Regions from separate parts of the Pseudomonas danubii genome, predicted to be linked through region 2. Evidence: predicted binding sites of a transcription regulator. Region 2 holds the regulator's gene; each other region holds the start of a gene.

Region 1 (4,340 bases), 1.2 Mb from region 2:
TGCTCGCCCCGAAACAACTGGCGCAGGGAGGTTGGCAGGTGGGCGGAGAACTGCCCATTGTTGGCCGGCGTCAGGCGCACCTGGGCAGATTTTTCCAGCAGACGTTGCAGGACTGTGCTCTGTTTGGCCTGCAGTGTCAGCCCTGCTGTTTCCTTGGGCAGACCATAGAGTTGCTGTACCCGCAGGTGGCTCTGGCTGCGGTCAACCATCAGTAACAGCACTCGACGCATGCCGCAGGCCACCAGGGCATCTCGGGCAAAGCTGGTGAGGTGCACGGCATTGGTGAAGGGGCTGGGTTCCAGTAGAAGTTCGCTGCAGAGCTTGCGCCATTTGGCCAACTCCTCGGCTGTCGGAGCCGGTGCCGGCTGTTCACCGTTGTGCAGGCGCCGGACATCCCAGGGCCAGATCAGGGCCTGGGCCGGGTGCCAGAGATCGGGTTGGCTGTCATTGCGAGCGCTGGTTGCGGCCTGCTGGTGTAGCTGTTGCTGGACCTGGGCGACCGGCATTTGTAGATACAGGCCGGTGAGGTTTTGCCAGCGCCGGCCATGAGCGTTGTTCCAGGAGTGCTGCGCCGCCAGGGCCAGGCCGTTGGCCAGCAGGACGCAGTTGGCTGGCTGGTTCAGCCAGCGCTGCAGGTCCGGATCGGCATCCAGGCGCTGTTGCTGGCGCAGCGGATGTTCGCTGTCGCGGGCGATCAGCATGACCTTGGCCAGTTGACGCTGCTCTTGGGTCAGCAGGCGATAACCCTGCCGCACCCAGATTGGCAGGTGCCAGGCATGGACCAGGGCCTGGCACAATTCCATCAGCCGAACGCCGAACAGTTGCATTTCTACCTGACGAGCCGACTCGTGCTTATAGATGACTCGCAGTTCCCACTCTTCCACGAGCTTGGGGTAGACCAGGGCCATGGCCCACAGTGGCGAGAGAAACAGCAGGCTGCCCCAGTGAATGTCCTGCCACAGTCGCGCCAGGCGCCCGGCGAAAAAACCGTTGGCTTGCTGGGTGGCGTGCTGGCTGATCAGTTGCAACTGACGCAGAGCCTGCGGAATCTGTTCCTCTGGCAGGGTGGGCAGTTGTTCGAGCAGTTCTTCGGTGCGCTTGAGTCCCAGGCGGTTGACCGCCACCTCCAGGTTTTCTGCCGGTTCGCTCATGCTGCCGTGGGAGTGCCGGTTGGCTTCGCGGATCACGCTCAGGGCCAGCGCCGGGCTGTTTTGCATCAGTTCGGCAATGTCCCGCAGCGAACTGCGATTGTTGGCGATGGCTTTGCACACTCGATCATGGCTGGCTTGCGGCACGGGCAAGCGCACGCCATTGAGGAGCTTTACCCAGGCGTCGAGAGAGGTGGGCGGGGAATGTGGGACGTTGGTTTCATTAGACATGGTCGGGCGCAATCATCGTCTGCTGTGAACACGCCCAGAGCGGGCCAAACTGGCTTTTCGCCTTAACTGGCTATAGTCTGGCGCAGTTTTGCCGATAAGTAGAAGAAGAGTTTTAAGAACTTCCGAATATGACCTTGAACCCGACTCAGTAAGTACTCTCCTACCTATGGCTAAAATTATCGGCATCATCGTCGTATTCGCGAGCGTGCTCGGCGGATACGTGCTTTCACACGGCAAAATCGCGGCACTGATCCAGCCTTTCGAGGTTTTGATCATTGGTGGTGCTGCCTTTGGCGCATTCCTCCAGGCCAACCCAGGCTATATGACGATGCATGTCATCAAAAAGTCGTTGGGTATGTTCGGTTCGCGCTTTACTCACACCTTCTATCTAGAAGTGCTGGGGCTGATCTACGAGATCCTCAACAAAAGTCGTCGCGAAGGCATGATGGCCATCGAGGGTGACATCGAGGACGCTGCGGCCAGTCCGATTTTCGCCAAGTATCCTGCGGTGCTCAAAGATGAGCGCATGACCGCTTTTGTCTGTGACTACCTGCGCATCATGTCCTCCGGCAACATGGCTCCTCACGAGCTGGAAGGGTTGTTCGACATGGAACTGTTCAGTCTCAAGGAAGACCTTGAGCATCCCTCCCATGCAGTCACCGGGATCGCCGATGGCATGCCCGGTTTCGGTATCGTGGCGGCGGTATTGGGGATTGTGGTGACCATGGCGTCCCTGGGGGATGGCGACCAGGCGTCCATTGGCTTGCACGTAGGTGCGGCCTTGGTCGGGACCTTCTTCGGTATCCTCGCGGCCTATGGTTTCTTTGGTCCGTTGGCCACTTCCCTGGCGCACGATGCGAAGGAAGAGCTGAACGTCTACGAAGCCATCAAGGCGTCCCTGGTCGCTTCGGCTTCCGGCATGCCGCCTTCGCTGGCGGTGGAGTTCGGGCGCAAGGTTCTGTACCCAGCGCACCGTCCTAGCTTCGCTGAGCTGGAACAAGCGGTTCGCGGTCGCTAAGTCATGGAAAATAATCAGCCGATTATCATCAAGCGCGTCAAGCGCTTCGCTGGCGGGCATCACGGGGGCGCTTGGAAAATCGCCTTCGCCGACTTCGCCACGGCGATGATGGCGTTCTTCCTGGTGCTGTGGCTCTTGTCCACCGCAACCCCGGAACAGAAGATCGCCATCGCCGGTTACTTCAAGGACCCGATCGGCTTCTCGGAAAGCGGCACACCCTACATCATTGATCTGGGTGGCTCTCCCGAACTGGCGCCGGATAACACCCTAAACCCCGAGATCAAGTCCCAGCCGCAACCGGACAAGGTCACGGTGGATGCCGATCAGGTGGAGGGCATGGCCGAGCAGGTGGAACGCGAGCGTCTCGAACTGCTGCTACAAGAGTTGCAGAACAAGGTTGAAGAGAATCCCCAACTGCAGAAGTTCAAGGACCAGATCCTCTTCGAAATCACTCCGGACGGCTTGCGGATCCAGATCATGGATGCCGAGAACCGGCCGATGTTCGACTCTGGCAGCGCACGTCTGAAGCCGTATTTCGAAGACATCCTGCTGGCCATGGCCGACACCATCAAGGCGGTGCCGAACAAGATCAGCATCAGCGGTCATACCGATGCCACGCCCTATGCCGGCAGTGGTGAATTCGGCAACTGGGAACTGTCCGCCAACCGTGCCAACGCTGCGCGTCGGGCTCTGGTGGCTGGCGGTTATCCCGATCCGCAAGTGGCGCGGGTGGTGGGCTTTGCCTCCTCTGCGCTGTTCGACCGCAAGAATCCGGTCAACCCGGTCAACCGGCGGATCGATATTGTGGTGCTGACCAAGAAGGCCCAGCGCGCTATCGAAGGCGAGCAGACGGATCCAAACGCTCCTGCGCCCAACCAGGGTACTGGGGCGCCAGGTGAAGTGCCGGGTGCGGCGGCGGACCCGAATGCCTTGCCGCCGGGTAGCGAGCCGTTGCCCGCTCATGAAGTGCGCCAGCGCATGAACATCTTCGAGGATGGCGTATTGAAGATGGATGAGCAGGGATCGGCCGGCCAGGCGCCGGCTCCCAAGCCGGTTGCTCCGGCTTCTGCGCCGGGAACCGTCAGGTGACAAACAACAAGGCCGCGAAGATCGCGGCCTTGTTGTTTCTACGGTGCTCGGCTCAGTAGCCGCTGTCTGGCAGGCTGGCGAGGATCGAGCGGTAGCTGTTCATCCGTTGCTGCTGGATGCGCCCGTCTTCCAAAGCCTTGAGCAATGCACAACCCGGCTCGCGATCGTGCTTGCAGTCGCGGAAGCGGCAGGTACCCAGCAAGTCGTTGAACTCGATGAAGCCAGCTTCGACATCGGCGCGGCTGACATGCCCCAGGCCGAATTCGCGGATGCCGGGGGAGTCGATCAGCTCGCCGCCGCCCGGGAAGTGGAACAGTCGCGCGGTCGTGGTGGTGTGGGTGCCCTGTCCGGAGTATTCCGACAGCGGGCCGACTCGGGTTTCGACTTCCGGCAGCAGGCTGTTCACCAAGGATGACTTGCCCACCCCCGATTGCCCCACGAATACGCTGATGCGTCCGTCCAGCAAGCCTTGCAGTTGCTCCATGCCGTCGCCGTGGTGGGCCGAGACTTCCAGCAGCGGATAGCCCAGTTGGCGATAGACTGCCAGCAAGGCGTTGAGTGCCGGAGCGTTCTGCTCGTCGATCAGGTCGGCCTTGTTCAGCAGCAGCAGCGGCCGAATCCCGGCGTGCTCGGCGGCAACCAGGTAGCGGTCGATAAGATTGGCGTGGGGTTCGGGCATGGGGGCAAACACGATCACGATCATGTCTACGTTGGCGGCCACCGGCTTGAGCTGGCCACGGCTGTCCGGTCGGCACAGCTCGGTGCTGCGCGGCAATTGCGCGACGATCACCCCGATGCCCTGATTGCCGGCGCGCCAGACCACCTGATCACCAGTCACCAGCGCTGGCAGGTTG
Region 2 (4,340 bases):
CTGGCCAAGCTGGCAGCGCGCTATGTACTCAAGTACGGCGCACAGAACATTGCCCTGGTGAGCATGGACAGCTTCCGTATTGGCGCCCAGGAGCAGCTCAAGACCCTGGGGCGCATCCTTAATGTGTCGGTGACCCATGTCGATCCTGGTCAGTCCCTGGCTCAAGCCCTGGACCCGCTGCTGCGCAAGCGCGTGGTGTTGATCGACACCGCCGGCCTGCAAGCCAGCGACCCGGCGTTGCGCATGCAACTGGAAAGCCTGGCCGGTCGTGGGATTCGGGCGAAGAATTACCTGGTGCTGGCCACCACCAGCCAGAAGCAGGTGCTGACGGCTGCCTACCACAGCTACAAGCGCTGCGGTCTGGCCGGTTGCATCCTCACGAAACTGGATGAAACAGCTAGTCTTGGCGAGGTCTTGAGCCTGGCCATCAGTCACGAATTGCCAGTGGCCTATCTCACCGATGGCCCACGGATTCCCGACGATTTGCATCTGCCTCGCCGTCACCAGTTGGTGAGTCGTGCTGTCAGTGTGCAGATGCAGGAAGAACCCAGCGAAGAAGCCATGGCCGACATGTTCGCTGACCTCTATCACAGCCCGACCAAGCGGGTCGGCTGAGGTAGACATGAATAGATTGCAGTGTATCTACATCGATGGTCTGCCATGCATTGTTCCAATGGTGAACGCGCAGCCAGTTATGTGGCCCCGTCTAAGTAAGACAAGGTAAAGAAAGAACATGGGCAGCATGCATCCCGTACAGGTGATTGCGGTGACCGGCGGCAAAGGTGGCGTCGGCAAGACTAATGTGTCAGTGAACTTGTCCCTGGCTCTGGCTGAGCTCGGTCGGCGGGTCTTGCTGCTGGACGCCGATCTGGGACTGGCCAACGTCGATGTCCTACTGGGTCTGACCCCCAAACGCACCCTGGCGGATGTCATCGAAGGGCGCTGTGAGCTGCGCGACGTGCTGCTCCAGGGGCCTGGCGGCATTCGCATCGTTCCGGCCGCCTCGGGCACCCAAAGCATGGTGCACCTGAGTCCTGCCCAGCATGCGGGCCTGATCCAGGCCTTCAGCGACATCGGCGACAATCTCGATGTGCTGGTGATTGACACCGCTGCGGGCATTGGTGACTCGGTAGTCAGTTTCGTCCGCGCTGCCCAGGAAGTGTTGCTGGTGGTCTGCGACGAACCGACCTCCATCACCGACGCCTACGCGCTGATCAAGTTGCTCAACCGCGACTACGGCATGAACCGTTTCCGGGTCTTGGCCAACATGGCCCAGAGCCCTCAGGAAGGGCGCAACCTGTTTGCAAAATTGACCAAGGTCACGGATCGTTTCCTGGACGTGGCCTTACAATACGTCGGCGCAGTTCCCTACGACGAAAGCGTACGCAAGGCCGTGCAAAAGCAGCGTGCGGTCTATGAAGCCTTTCCTCGTTCGAAGTGTGCATTGGCGTTCAAGGCCATCGCGCAAAAAGTCGATACCTGGCCGTTGCCGGCGAACCCACGCGGGCATCTGGAGTTTTTTGTCGAGCGCCTAGTGCATCAAACAGCGGGACCGGTGCTATGACTGCCAGCGGCTACAACCTCTACAAGAAGTCGGCACGTGACAGCCAATACGAATTGATCGAGCGCTACGCGCCACTGGTCAAGCGTATTGCCTATCACCTGCTGGCGCGGTTGCCGGCCAGTGTTCAGGTGGAAGACCTGATTCAGGCCGGAATGATCGGTTTGCTCGAAGTGTCGACCAAGTACGACGCGAGCAAGGGGGCGAGTTTCGAAACCTACGCGGGTATCCGTATCCGCGGGGCGATGCTCGACGAGGTTCGCAAAGGCGATTGGGCACCGCGTTCGGTGCACCGTAATACGCGCATGGTCAGTGATGCCATTCGCGCAATTGAAGCTAAAACCGGTCGCGACGCTAAAGATCACGAAGTTGCGGCCGAACTTCAATTGAGTCTCGACGATTATTACGGGATTTTGAACGACACCTTGGGCAGTCGCCTGTTCAGTTTCGACGATCTGTTGCAGGACGGCGAACATGAAGGGCTGCATGAGGATGGCGCCAGTGCTCATCTCGAGCCGTCACGGGACCTGGAGGATGAACGCTTCCAGGCTGCGTTGGCGGATGCGATTGCCAATTTGCCGGAGCGCGAGCGACTGGTGTTGGCGCTGTACTACGACGAAGAGCTGAACCTCAAGGAAATCGGTGAGGTCCTGGGGGTCAGCGAGTCGCGGGTCAGCCAGTTACACAGCCAGTGCGCAGCCCGCTTGCGGGGGCGTTTGGGGGAGTGGCGAGCGCGCTGACAGGCAGTGTGGGGACACTGCGATCAGGACCGGTGAAGCAAGCGCTGCACCGGTCTTGCAGTATGTGCTCCATGCAGTCGTTGTGTGTTATGCCGAATTGATTGAATGGCGCGTTCAGGTGCTGGATGCGTTTAAGACTGCTTGGAGGTCGAATTGGACAAGAACATGAAAATCCTCATCGTTGATGACTTTTCAACGATGCGGCGGATCATAAAAAACCTGTTGCGTGATCTGGGTTTCACCAACACGGTCGAGGCCGACGATGGCACTACCGCCATTCCGGTACTCAACAGCGGGAGCATCGACTTTCTGGTAACGGACTGGAACATGCCGGGCATGACCGGTATCGACCTGCTGCGCCACGTGCGTGCCGATGAAAAACTCAAGCACCTGCCGGTATTGATGGTGACTGCTGAAGCCAAGCGCGAGCAGATCATCGAAGCGGCCCAGGCCGGCGTAAACGGCTATGTCGTCAAACCATTCACGGCTCAGGCGTTGAAAGAGAAGATCGAAAAGATCTTCGAACGCATCGGTTGATGTACGTAGCCATTCCGCCACGGGGGAGCTATGGAGCATAACGAATCTTCACTGGGCGACTTTGAGTCGACCCTGAAAAAACATGCGCTGGAACTGGTCGAAAGCCTTGAAAAGGGCAGGTTTGGCGAAGCGGTGCAATTGATCCATGAGCTCAATCAGACCCGTGACCGCGGCCTGTATCAGGAAGTGGGCAAGCTCACCCGCGAGCTGCATAGCGCGATCGTCAATTTCCAGATTGACCCGCACATGCCGCAAGCCGAGGAAGTTTCACAGATCACGGATGCCACTGAGCGCCTGTCCTATGTGGTCCGGCTCACGGAAGCCGCCGCCAACCGCACCATGGATCTGGTAGAGATCAGCACTCCGTTGGTCAATGGCCTGAGCACTGAAGCCCAGGCCTTGAGCGCAGACTGGGGGCGCTTTATGCGGCGCGAGGTCGGCGCTGAAGAGTTTCGCGAACTGGCACGCCGGGTCGACAGTTTTCTGACGCGTAGCGAGCAGGAAACCCGCACCGTCTCGGGCCACCTCAACGACATTCTGCTGGCGCAGGATTACCAGGACCTGACCGGTCAGGTGATCAAGCGTGTGACCCAGTTGGTCACGGAAGTCGAAAGCAATCTGCTCAAACTCGTCTTGATGGCCAGTCAGGTCGATCGTTTCGCTGGCATCGAACATGACCGTGAATCGATCCTCGCTGAAAAAGATCCGCAAAAACATCTCGCCAAGGGTGAAGGTCCGCAGATTCATGCCGATAAACGGGAAGACGTTATGTCCGGTCAGGACGATGTAGACGATTTGCTTTCCAGCCTTGGATTCTAGGAGCACCCATTAATGAGCTTCGGCGCCGATGAAGAGATCCTTCAGGATTTCCTGGTTGAGGCCGGCGAGATTCTAGAGCAACTGTCCGAACAACTGGTCGAGCTGGAAAGCCGGCCAGATGATGCGGACTTGCTCAATGCAATTTTTCGCGGTTTTCACACTGTTAAAGGGGGCGCCGGCTTCCTCCAGCTCAATGAGCTGGTGGAGTGCTGTCACATCGCCGAGAACGTCTTCGACATCCTGCGCAAGGGTGAGCGGCGGGTCGACTCGGAACTGATGGACGTGGTGCTTGAGGCTCTGGACGCGGTGAACGGCATGTTTGGCCAGGTCCGTGAGCGCACCGAAATTACTGCCGCGACACCAGAGCTGCTGGCCGCCTTGGCGCGCCTGGCTGAGCCTGCCGGTGCCGAACCTGCAGCGCCGGTGGTTGAAGAAGTGGCCGAAGCCGTTGTCGAGCCTGAAGCGCAGGCTCCGTCAGGGGACATCACCGATAACGAATTCGAACTCTTGCTCGACTCGCTGAATGCCGCCAAGGCCGACGCCGAAGCCGCACCTGCTGCCGCACCGGTGGCCGAGGGCGAGCCCGCCAGCGACGAGATCACCGATGCTGAGTTTGAGTCCCTGCTGGACCAACTGCATGGCAAGGGGCAGTTCGCACCCGATGCCGTAGCCACCGCAGCGCC
Region 3 (4,340 bases), 3.1 Mb from region 2:
TGCAGGATGATATGCAGCTTTTGCATGCGTGGATCGCTACGTATCTCGGCCGTGAGGGTGTAACCGTCCATTTCGGGCATCTCGATGTCGGAAATCATCATGAGGAATTCCTCTTCCGGCTTCTTGCCCTCATCCACCAGCTTGCGCAGGTAGTCCAGCGCCTGCCGGCCATCGTTCAGCGCCACCACCTCGACACCCACAGTCTGCAGGCAGCGAGTAACCTGCTTGCGCGCCACTGACGAGTCGTCAACGGTCAACACCCGCAAGGAAACAGCCTTGTGCTGAGTCTCGACGTCAACCACGCCCACCGAAATAGACTCGGAGGTGGGGGCGACTTCCGCCAGAACCTTTTCAACGTCGATGATCTCGACCAACTGGTTGTCCACCCGAGTCACCGCCGTCAGGTAGTGATCGCGCCCCGTGCCCTTGGGCGGCGGATGGATCTCTTCCCAGTTCATATTGACGATACGCTCCACCGAGCGCACCAAAAACCCCTGAGTCTTGGTGTTGTACTCAGTGATAATGACGAACGGATTGCTCTGATCCTGCAACCCCCCCGAACCTGTGGCCATTGCCAGATCCAGGATCGGAATGGTCGCCCCTCGAATATTCGCGACACCGCACACCACAGGGTTGGATTTGGGCATCAGGGTCAACTTGGGGCATTGCAGCACCTCGCGAACCTTGAATACGTTGATCCCGTAGAGTTGCTCACCGTCCAGACGGAACAGCAGCAACTCCAGGCGATTCTGCCCAACCAATTGCGTGCGCTGGTTTACCGAATCCATTACACCAGCCATGCCCAGACTCCCCAAAGCTTTAAGATCCGACGCACGCTCATCACTAAACGGCACGGCGCTTGCTTTTTAACTGTTATGAACGCCAAAACGACATTTTTCCGACGCCTGACATCCCCCTACCGCGCATTGCTTTGCGGGATGTCGGCGCTATGTATCCTAAACCCTGGCGGCCCTGCCGTTGCTGATTCGGTCACCCTGCCTGATCTACTTATCGGCGTCACTCAAGGGTTTCTTGAATTCACGGTAGAAGACTACCTGGCTACCAGTCAAACGGAAGGACGCTACGAAATCCAAGTCAACCAGCTGGATCCGCGTATGCGCATGCCTGCTTGCGACAAGGAATTGACAGCGAGCCTGGAAAGTCCAGCACAGCCACTGGGGCGGGTAACGGTCAAGGTCCGCTGCGAGGGAGGCTCACCCTGGACGGTGTTCGTGCCAGCCCAGGTCAAACTGTTTCGCGAAGTGGTCACCACTTCGCGCCCACTCAAACGCACCGGGATCATCGAGCCAGAAGACGTGGTATTGCGCGAGAGAGATATCAGCCTGAACAATCAGGGCTACCTGACTTCCGTGGACCAGGCCATTGGTCAGAAACTTGTCCGACCAATGGTCGCCGACCAGCTTGTTACTCTGGGTCACCTGGAACAGGCTGAAGTAGTACGCAAGGGCGATCAGGTAGTGATTTCGGCACGTAGCGGCACCCTGAACGTGCGGATGCCGGGGGAGGCACTGTCCAACGGCGGCCTGAGCGAGCAGATCAGGGTCAAGAACCTGAACTCGCAACGAGTGATCAAGGCTCGCGTCACCGCGCCGGGGCAGGTGGAAGTGGCCATGTAGATAACTGGCGCTCGACTCGCTCGTTCCCTAAACTGTGGCCGATAACGGGTCGCAGATACCTGCGCTGGCTCGTCGACAATCGAGCCTAAAGTTTTTCAGGGTATGGCCGAAAACATGGCAAGCGTCCAAATACCCAGAGGTTTTCTTCATCATGGTCATCGACTTCAGCCGTTTAAACAGCTCCCCCTCACTGACAGGCAGTACGCGTACCAGCGCCAGCAAGGAAACCGGCGATGCCGGCAAATCCGCTGCGCTGACGACTGCAGCCGAGACCAGCAAAAGCGGGGAATCGGTACACCTCAGCAATGAGGCTCAACAGTTGCAGAAAATCACCGACAAGCTGCGCGATCAGCCTGCTGTCGACAAGGCCCGCGTGGCCGAGTTGAAGCAAGCCATTGCCGATGGCAGCTATAAGGTCGACAGCAACCGTGTAGCCAGCAAACTGCTCAACTTCGAAGCCCAGCGCTAGCCACAGGCTTGCGCCAGGCTTTTGGACGCTTAATCCCCAAGGCCAGCCATGCACGACATCAATCTACTGCAACTGATCAATGACGACCTTGCTCCAGCTCAACAACTGCTGGAGCTGCTCAGAGCCGAATCCATTGCCCTGCACGGCCGCGACATGCCGCTGCTGGAGGATATCCTGGCGCAGAAGCAGGCCCTGGTCATATTGCTGGAACAGCATGGCCGTAAGCGCACAGAGATCCTTGCCAGCCTGAACCTGCCGAGCAATCGTGCAGGCCTCGAAGAACTGGCCAGTCACTCCAGCCTGGGCGATCAACTGCTCGAGCAGGGCAACCTGCTGACCCAGTTGCTCGCCGACTGCCAGGCCACCAACGAACTCAACGGCCGCTCGATCCAGATTCAACAGGCCACCACCGCCAACCAGCTGAAAATCCTCAACGGCGGCGAACCCCCAGCTCTTTATGACGCCCGCGGCTCTACCTCTATGCTTGCGAAGCCCCGCCCACTCAGTCAGGCTTAAGCCCCAAAAATGAGCGCGCGCTATCAAGCCGTGAAACATGCTGGCAAAATGCCAGACCCTGCGTGTAGTTGTATTTTGTCTGGAGATTGATGAACCGTGTTCAACGCCTCAAACGCGGAAGATGCTCCGCAGCCACCTAAGGTGTTCACCACTGCGTTGGAAATTTCCTCCAACCTGCGGCTGCTGCAAGAGAGCCACGACCCGCTGATCATCACTTTCCATGAGCGCAGCCAGCGCTTCCAGAGCTATCTGGTGGAAGTGGACCGCGACAGCAACATGATTGCCCTCGATGAAATGATCCCCCGCGACGGTGAGCGATTCATGCTGGCGGGCGAGCCATTTCGTGTTGAAGGCTTTCATGAAGGCGTGCGCATCGCCTGGGAAAGCAACGGCCTGCCGACCCTCGACGAGTCCAATGGCGGTCGCTGCTACCGGGCCACCCTGCCGGACGAAGTGGTTTACCACCAGCGCCGCAACGCCTTCCGCGCCGCACTCAAGCTGGCGCAACTGGTCGACATCGAACTCAGCGGCGAAAAACTCAAGTCCCCTCTGACCGGCAAGCTGCTGGATATTTCCGCTACCGGCTGCAAGTTGCGCTTCGACGGCGATATCTCTTCGCGCCTGCAACTGGGCCAGGTGTACGAGCGCTTTATTGCCGCCCTGCCCTTCGGCAGCATGACCGCCCCGGTCGAACTGCGTTACCTGCATCACGAGGAACGTATCGACACCACCTTTGCCGGCGTACGCTTTCACAACATGAGCGGCCTGGTGCAGCGTCAGGTAGAGCGCTTCGTCTATCAGTTACAGCGTGAAGCGCGGCGCTTCGACAAAGACGATCTCTGAGCCCCACGCACCAATGAAAACGGGCAGTGCCTTGCGGCAACTGCCCGTTTTTCGTTTCTAGGGCCGAGCCCCGCTTAAATGATCCCGAGCGCATTCATCGGGCAGCGCCTCATCCGACGCTTGCGGCGTCTCAGGCTCCGCTGCAGGCGCGGCGTCCGGCGCGGGCGTCTGCATCTGATCCTGCACCACCTGCTCATCCACTCGTGGATCGAGGGCCGCCACCAGAGGTGAGCTGGACATGCTGTCCGGCATGGCGACGTGATGCAACGGCGCATCATCCACCTGATGCAGATTGGTCACCGCCTTCGGCCGGATCCTCCAGACCAGGACCAGGGCAAAGAAACTGAAGAAGGCATACAGCATCTGACTGCCGAACAACTTCATCAGTACCCCAGCCGCCAACGGACCGATGCTCGCCCCCACGCCATAGGTCACCAGCAGCATCGCCGTCAGCGACACCCGACGATCACTTTCCACGTGGTCATTGGAGAAAGCCACCGCCAACGGATAGAGACAGAACTGCACCAGGGAACAAAGGAACCCGAGGACAAAGAGCATCTCCAGGGGGACCGACGGCAGGATCGCCAGAGGCAAGGCCACCACCGCCAGGAACAGCGCGAAGCAGCGAATCAACAACGCCCGATCATAGCGATCGGACAACCAGCCCAATGGCCACTGCACCACCAGACCGGCAAAAATGCAGCTCCCCATGAACAGACCGACCTGCTCGGTACTCAAGCCCTGCTGCGACGCATAGAGCGGCGCAAGGCCATAGAAGGAACCCACGATCAACCCCGATCCCAGCACGGTACTCAGTGACTGGGGAACTCGCTTGATAAAGAAGCGCGGCTCCATCGGCGCCGGATGCAGAGGCG
Region 4 (4,340 bases), 1.7 Mb from region 2:
GCGCCGAGGGTCAGGCCCTGGAGCAAGCCGACGGGCTGCAACTGGCTGACCGGGCGCCCCTGATGGCGGTCGCCGCCCCGGGTCCACTGCCACCAGCCATAGAGCTGCAGCACGGCGTAGACCACCTGCAGCAGCATGTCGGAATAGAGTTTGACCTCGTAGAAGATCCAGCTGTAGAGCAACACCATGACCAGGCCGATGGGCCAGCACCAGGGATTCTGTTTAACCGTCAGCCAGACGGCAATGACGCCTAGCGCAGCGGCAAACAGTTCAAGCCCGGACATGGCGGTTCCTTGGGGAAGTGGAGGAGGGGGCGGATTGTACCCAGTCTGGGCCTTGGGCGTCAGCCCGGGGCCCAGACCCTGAAGTGACTCAGACGCGGAACTGACGCAGCAGGCCATTGAGCTGTTCCGACAGCTCTTTGAGGTGGCGGCTGGCGGCGCTGGAGTGCTGGGCCGCCAGAGCGGTGCCCTGGGACAGGCCTGCCGCCTGGCCGACGTTGTGGTTGATGTCTTCCACCACATGGGCCTGTTGCAGGGTGGCGCTGGCAATGGAGGCGTTCAGGCCGTTGAGGGTACGCAGTGCCTGGCCGATGGCATTGAGGCTGGTACCGGCCAGGCCCGCCTGCTCGATGGTCAACTGCGACGCGCGGCTGCTGTCGCCAATCACCTTGACCGCCGCTTCCGAGTGATTCTGCAAGCGCTCGATCATGCCCTGGATTTCTGCGGTCGATTGCTGGGTGCGCTGGGCCAGCAGGCGCACCTCGTCGGCCACCACGGCAAAACCCCGACCCTGTTCCCCGGCCCGGGCCGCCTCGATGGCGGCGTTCAGGGCCAGCAGATTGGTCTGTTCGGCAATGGAGCGGATCACTTCCAGTACGGTGCCGATCTGGGTGCTTTCTGCCGCCAGGGTGCGGATCACTTCCACCGCCTGATCGATGGTGCTCGACAGCTGATCGATCTGCTGCAGGCTGCCGTCGATATTGACCTGGCCTTGCTGGGCCTGGGCTTCGGCCTCGCGCACTTCACTGGCGGCATGCTCGGCATTTCTCGCAACATCCTGAACGCCACTGGTGACCTGACTGATGGCTGCGGCCACCTGTTCCATCTGCTGGGACTGTTGCTGGCTGCGCTCCTGGGCCTCGGCGGCGTTGCTGCCCAGCTCGTTGGAGGACTGTTCCAGGGCCGCGGCGCTGGTCTGCAACTGCGTCACGACCCCACGCAATTTGGCGGTGAAACCGTTGAAGTGTCGGGCCAGCTCGGTGACTTCATCCTGGCCATGGGTATCCAGGCTGCGGGTCAGGTCGCTTTCGCCGCTGGCGATATTGGCCATGGCGTGCACGGTCTCGCGCAGCGGGCTGACGATGCTGCGCACGATCAGCACCACCAGGCCCGCCATCAGCAGGGCAATCACCAGGCCGACAGAGGAGGCCCGCAGTACCTGGGCATAGAACTCCTGTTGCAGGTCATCGATGTAGATCCCGGAGCCGATGATCCAGCCCCAGGGCTGGAACAGCTGGATATAGGAGGTCTTCTGCACCGGCTGCTCGGCCCCGGGCTTGGGCCAGCGATAGTCCACCATGCCGGCGCCCTTGGACTTGGCCAGGGCCACCATTTCGTTGAACACTTCGAAGCCGTCCGGGTCCTTGACTGCCGCCAGGTTCTGTCCGTCGAGCTTGGGGTTGGCCGGGTGCATGATCATGACCGGCGTCAGATCGTTGATCCAGAAGTAGTCGTTCTGGTTGTAGCGCAGCCCGCGAATCACCTGCAGCGCCTGTTTCTGTGCCTGTTCGCGGCTCATGCTGCCGGCGGCTTCCAGGCCCTGGTAGTAAGTGAGCACGCCGGCGGCGGTCTGCACCACGTGCTGGGTCTTCTGCGCCTTGGCCTGGTACAGGTCGCCATGAATCTGCTTGAGCATCATCACGCCCAGGGTCACCAGGGTCAGCACCGCCACGATCAGGATCAGCCACAAACGCTGACTGATGGACATCTTGCGTAAGCTATTCATCATCCGGTCACTCCAGATTCTTGTTCTTGTCATAAAAGGCCGTGAGCATCCAAGCACGCCTGCCTTCGAGCGCCAACCCTACGGAAGTCCAATAACACCACAGGCGCATTTTGCGCCTGTCTGTTAGGATTTCGGCGCCTTCACGCAAAACCTGAACCTTTCTGAATTTTTCACAGAATTTTCATAGGTTTGTGTTGATCTTATGGGCGCCGAAAACTCGGCTACGCTCGTCGCAGTAATGGCTTTGAATACTTAAAAAAGAGGCATGCCTGGAGCATCGCCTTATGGGGGATTGATGGATTTTTGGACCGCCGCGCAGGCATTGATACTTGGGATTGTCGAAGGCCTGACCGAGTTTTTACCCATCAGCAGTACCGGGCACCAGATCATCGTCGCCGACTTGCTCGACTTCGGGGGCGAGCGGGCGATGGCCTTCAATATCATCATTCAACTGGGGGCGATTCTTGCGGTTGTCTGGGAATTTCGGCGCAAGATCTTCGATGTGGTACTGGGCTTGCCCACCCAACCCAAGGCCCAGCGCTTCACCGTCAACCTGCTGATCGCTTTCCTGCCAGCGGTGGTGCTGGGGGTGATCTTCGCCGACCTGATTCACGCTTACCTGTTCAACCCCATCACCGTGGCTTCGGCCCTGGTGGTTGGCGGCATCATCATGTTGTGGGCCGAGCGCCGGCAGCATCAGGTACATGCCGAGACGGTGGACGACATTACCTGGAAGGACGCGCTCAAGGTCGGTTGCGCCCAATGCCTGGCAATGATCCCGGGGACCTCGCGTTCCGGCTCGACCATCATTGGCGGGTTGCTGTTCGGCCTGTCGCGCAAGACCGCCACCGAGTTCTCGTTCTTCCTGGCGATGCCCACCATGGTGGGGGCCGCGGTGTACTCCGGCTACAAGTACCGCGACCTGTTCCAGCCGGATGATTTTCCGGTGTTCGCCATCGGCTTCGTCACGGCCTTCATCTTCGCCATGATCGCGGTCAAGGGCCTGCTGAAGTTCATTGCCAGCCACAGCTATGCGGCGTTTGCCTGGTATCGCATTGCCTTCGGCCTGCTGATCCTGGCGACCTGGCAGTTCGGTTGGGTCGACTGGACGGCGGTCCAGCCGTGACGACGGGCCGCAGCGAACCGCGCGCCGGCAGTGGCGCGCGCATCCACAATCTGAAGCTCAAGTTGCTGGTATGGGGCCTGCTGTGCGCACTGCCGTTGTTCGGCTCGTTGTCCCTGTGGTGGCGAGCAATCTCGATCATCCCCCTGGTCGCCTATGGCGCCGTCAGCCTGTTGACCTTCCTGCTGTACTGGCACGACAAGCGCCGGGCCAGGGCCGAGGGGCAGCGCACGCCGGAGAAGGTCCTGCACGCTCTGGAGCTGGCCGGTGGCTGGCCCGGTGCCTTGCTGGCTCAGCAACTGTTGCGGCACAAGACCCGCAAGGTGTCCTATCAGGCGCTGTTCTGGCTGATCGTGGCCTTGCATCAGGTCTATTGGATTGATCGGTTGTTCCTGGAAAGCGGTCTGCTGAGCCTGTTCTAGAGCAGCAGGCCGACCTGGGTGCGCTTGGGCAGCTTGCTCACCACCAATTGATGGGACGCTTGCAGCAGGGCTTTGAGTTCATCGGCCCCCAGCGGGTAGGGGCTGTGCATGATGATCCAGTGAGCCCGGGCCAGATAGGGCGCCGGGGCAATGCCCGGACGGTCGACATAGCCAAGAAACAGCTCCCGGTCGACCTTGAAGGCCAGGGACTCGCCCCGCAGGTTCTGCAGCGCAAACATCTTGTTGCCGGCAATCGAGAACACCCGCACGCCGCCCCATTTGTAGTCTTCCCGCGCGCCTGGCAGGCCCAGGCAGAATTGCGCCACTTGCTCTTCATTCAGGGATGCAGCTTTCACAGGGCACGTTCTCCACAACGTTCGAAGGATTCACTCAGGTGTTCGATCCAGGCCCGCACGGCCGGCAGCACACCCCGGCGGTGAGGATACACCGCTTGCAGCCAGCCGCCGGGCAGTGACCACTGGGGGAGCAGTTGCACCAGCTGACCGCTGGCCAGTTCGGCCTCGCAGTACAGCATCGGCAGCACGGTGCAGCCCAGGCCGGCGAGGGCGCAGGCGCGACGGACGATGAAGTCATCGATGCCCAGGCGCGCCTCCAGGGCCAGGTCGCAGGCGTTGCCCTGTTGATCCAGCAGCCGCAGGTGTACCAGCCGGTCGGCTTCCAGGGCGCCGAGTATGGGCAGGTGCCTCAGGTCTTGCGGGTGGGTCACCGGGTTGTCCCGCAGGAAGGCCGGGGAGGCGACCATCGCCGTCTGCGCCGGGCGCAGGCGC

What was found. Region 2 encodes FliA, which starts transcription of late flagellar genes. Its sites were predicted from a motif close to CTAAAGTTTNNNNNNNNNNNGCCGNTAA; they were not measured.
Region 1: motA (flagellar motor stator protein MotA) is a predicted target of FliA. The motif match lies at 1,450-1,477, and genes of this name have one in related genera.
Region 3: flgM (flagellar biosynthesis anti-sigma factor FlgM) is a predicted target of FliA. The motif match lies at 1,723-1,750, and genes of this name have one in related genera.
Region 4: PFZ56_RS21275 (methyl-accepting chemotaxis protein) is a predicted target of FliA. The motif match lies at 2,136-2,163, and genes of this name have one in related genera.

What each region holds. Positions count from the first base shown of each region.
Region 1 is NZ_CP116502.1:1,856,581-1,860,920, forward strand. Features, by position in the region: gene PFZ56_RS08645 (HDOD domain-containing protein) at 1-1,379, opposite strand, end outside; gene motA (flagellar motor stator protein MotA) at 1,546-2,397, shown strand; gene motB (flagellar motor protein MotB) at 2,401-3,486, shown strand; gene rsgA (small ribosomal subunit biogenesis GTPase RsgA) at 3,539-4,340, opposite strand, start outside.
Region 2 is NZ_CP116502.1:3,059,033-3,063,372, forward strand. Features, by position in the region: gene flhF (flagellar biosynthesis protein FlhF) at 1-615, shown strand, start outside; gene fleN (flagellar synthesis regulator FleN) at 734-1,564, shown strand; gene fliA (RNA polymerase sigma factor FliA) at 1,561-2,301, shown strand; gene PFZ56_RS14195 (chemotaxis response regulator CheY) at 2,467-2,838, shown strand; gene PFZ56_RS14200 (protein phosphatase CheZ) at 2,869-3,657, shown strand; gene PFZ56_RS14205 (chemotaxis protein CheA) at 3,670-4,340, shown strand, end outside.
Region 3 is NZ_CP116502.1:6,191,209-6,195,548, forward strand. Features, by position in the region: gene PFZ56_RS27770 (chemotaxis protein CheV) at 1-800, opposite strand, end outside; gene flgA (flagellar basal body P-ring formation chaperone FlgA) at 876-1,637, shown strand; gene flgM (flagellar biosynthesis anti-sigma factor FlgM) at 1,789-2,106, shown strand; gene PFZ56_RS27785 (flagella synthesis protein FlgN) at 2,155-2,622, shown strand; gene PFZ56_RS27790 (flagellar brake protein) at 2,719-3,465, shown strand; gene PFZ56_RS27795 (MFS transporter) at 3,523-4,340, opposite strand, start outside.
Region 4 is NZ_CP116502.1:4,711,793-4,716,132, reverse strand. Features, by position in the region: gene pnuC (nicotinamide riboside transporter PnuC) at 1-284, opposite strand, end outside; gene PFZ56_RS21275 (methyl-accepting chemotaxis protein) at 373-2,007, opposite strand; gene PFZ56_RS21270 (undecaprenyl-diphosphate phosphatase) at 2,303-3,133, shown strand; gene PFZ56_RS21265 (DUF1294 domain-containing protein) at 3,130-3,552, shown strand; gene PFZ56_RS21260 (MmcQ/YjbR family DNA-binding protein) at 3,549-3,893, opposite strand; gene PFZ56_RS21255 (LysR substrate-binding domain-containing protein) at 3,905-4,340, opposite strand, start outside.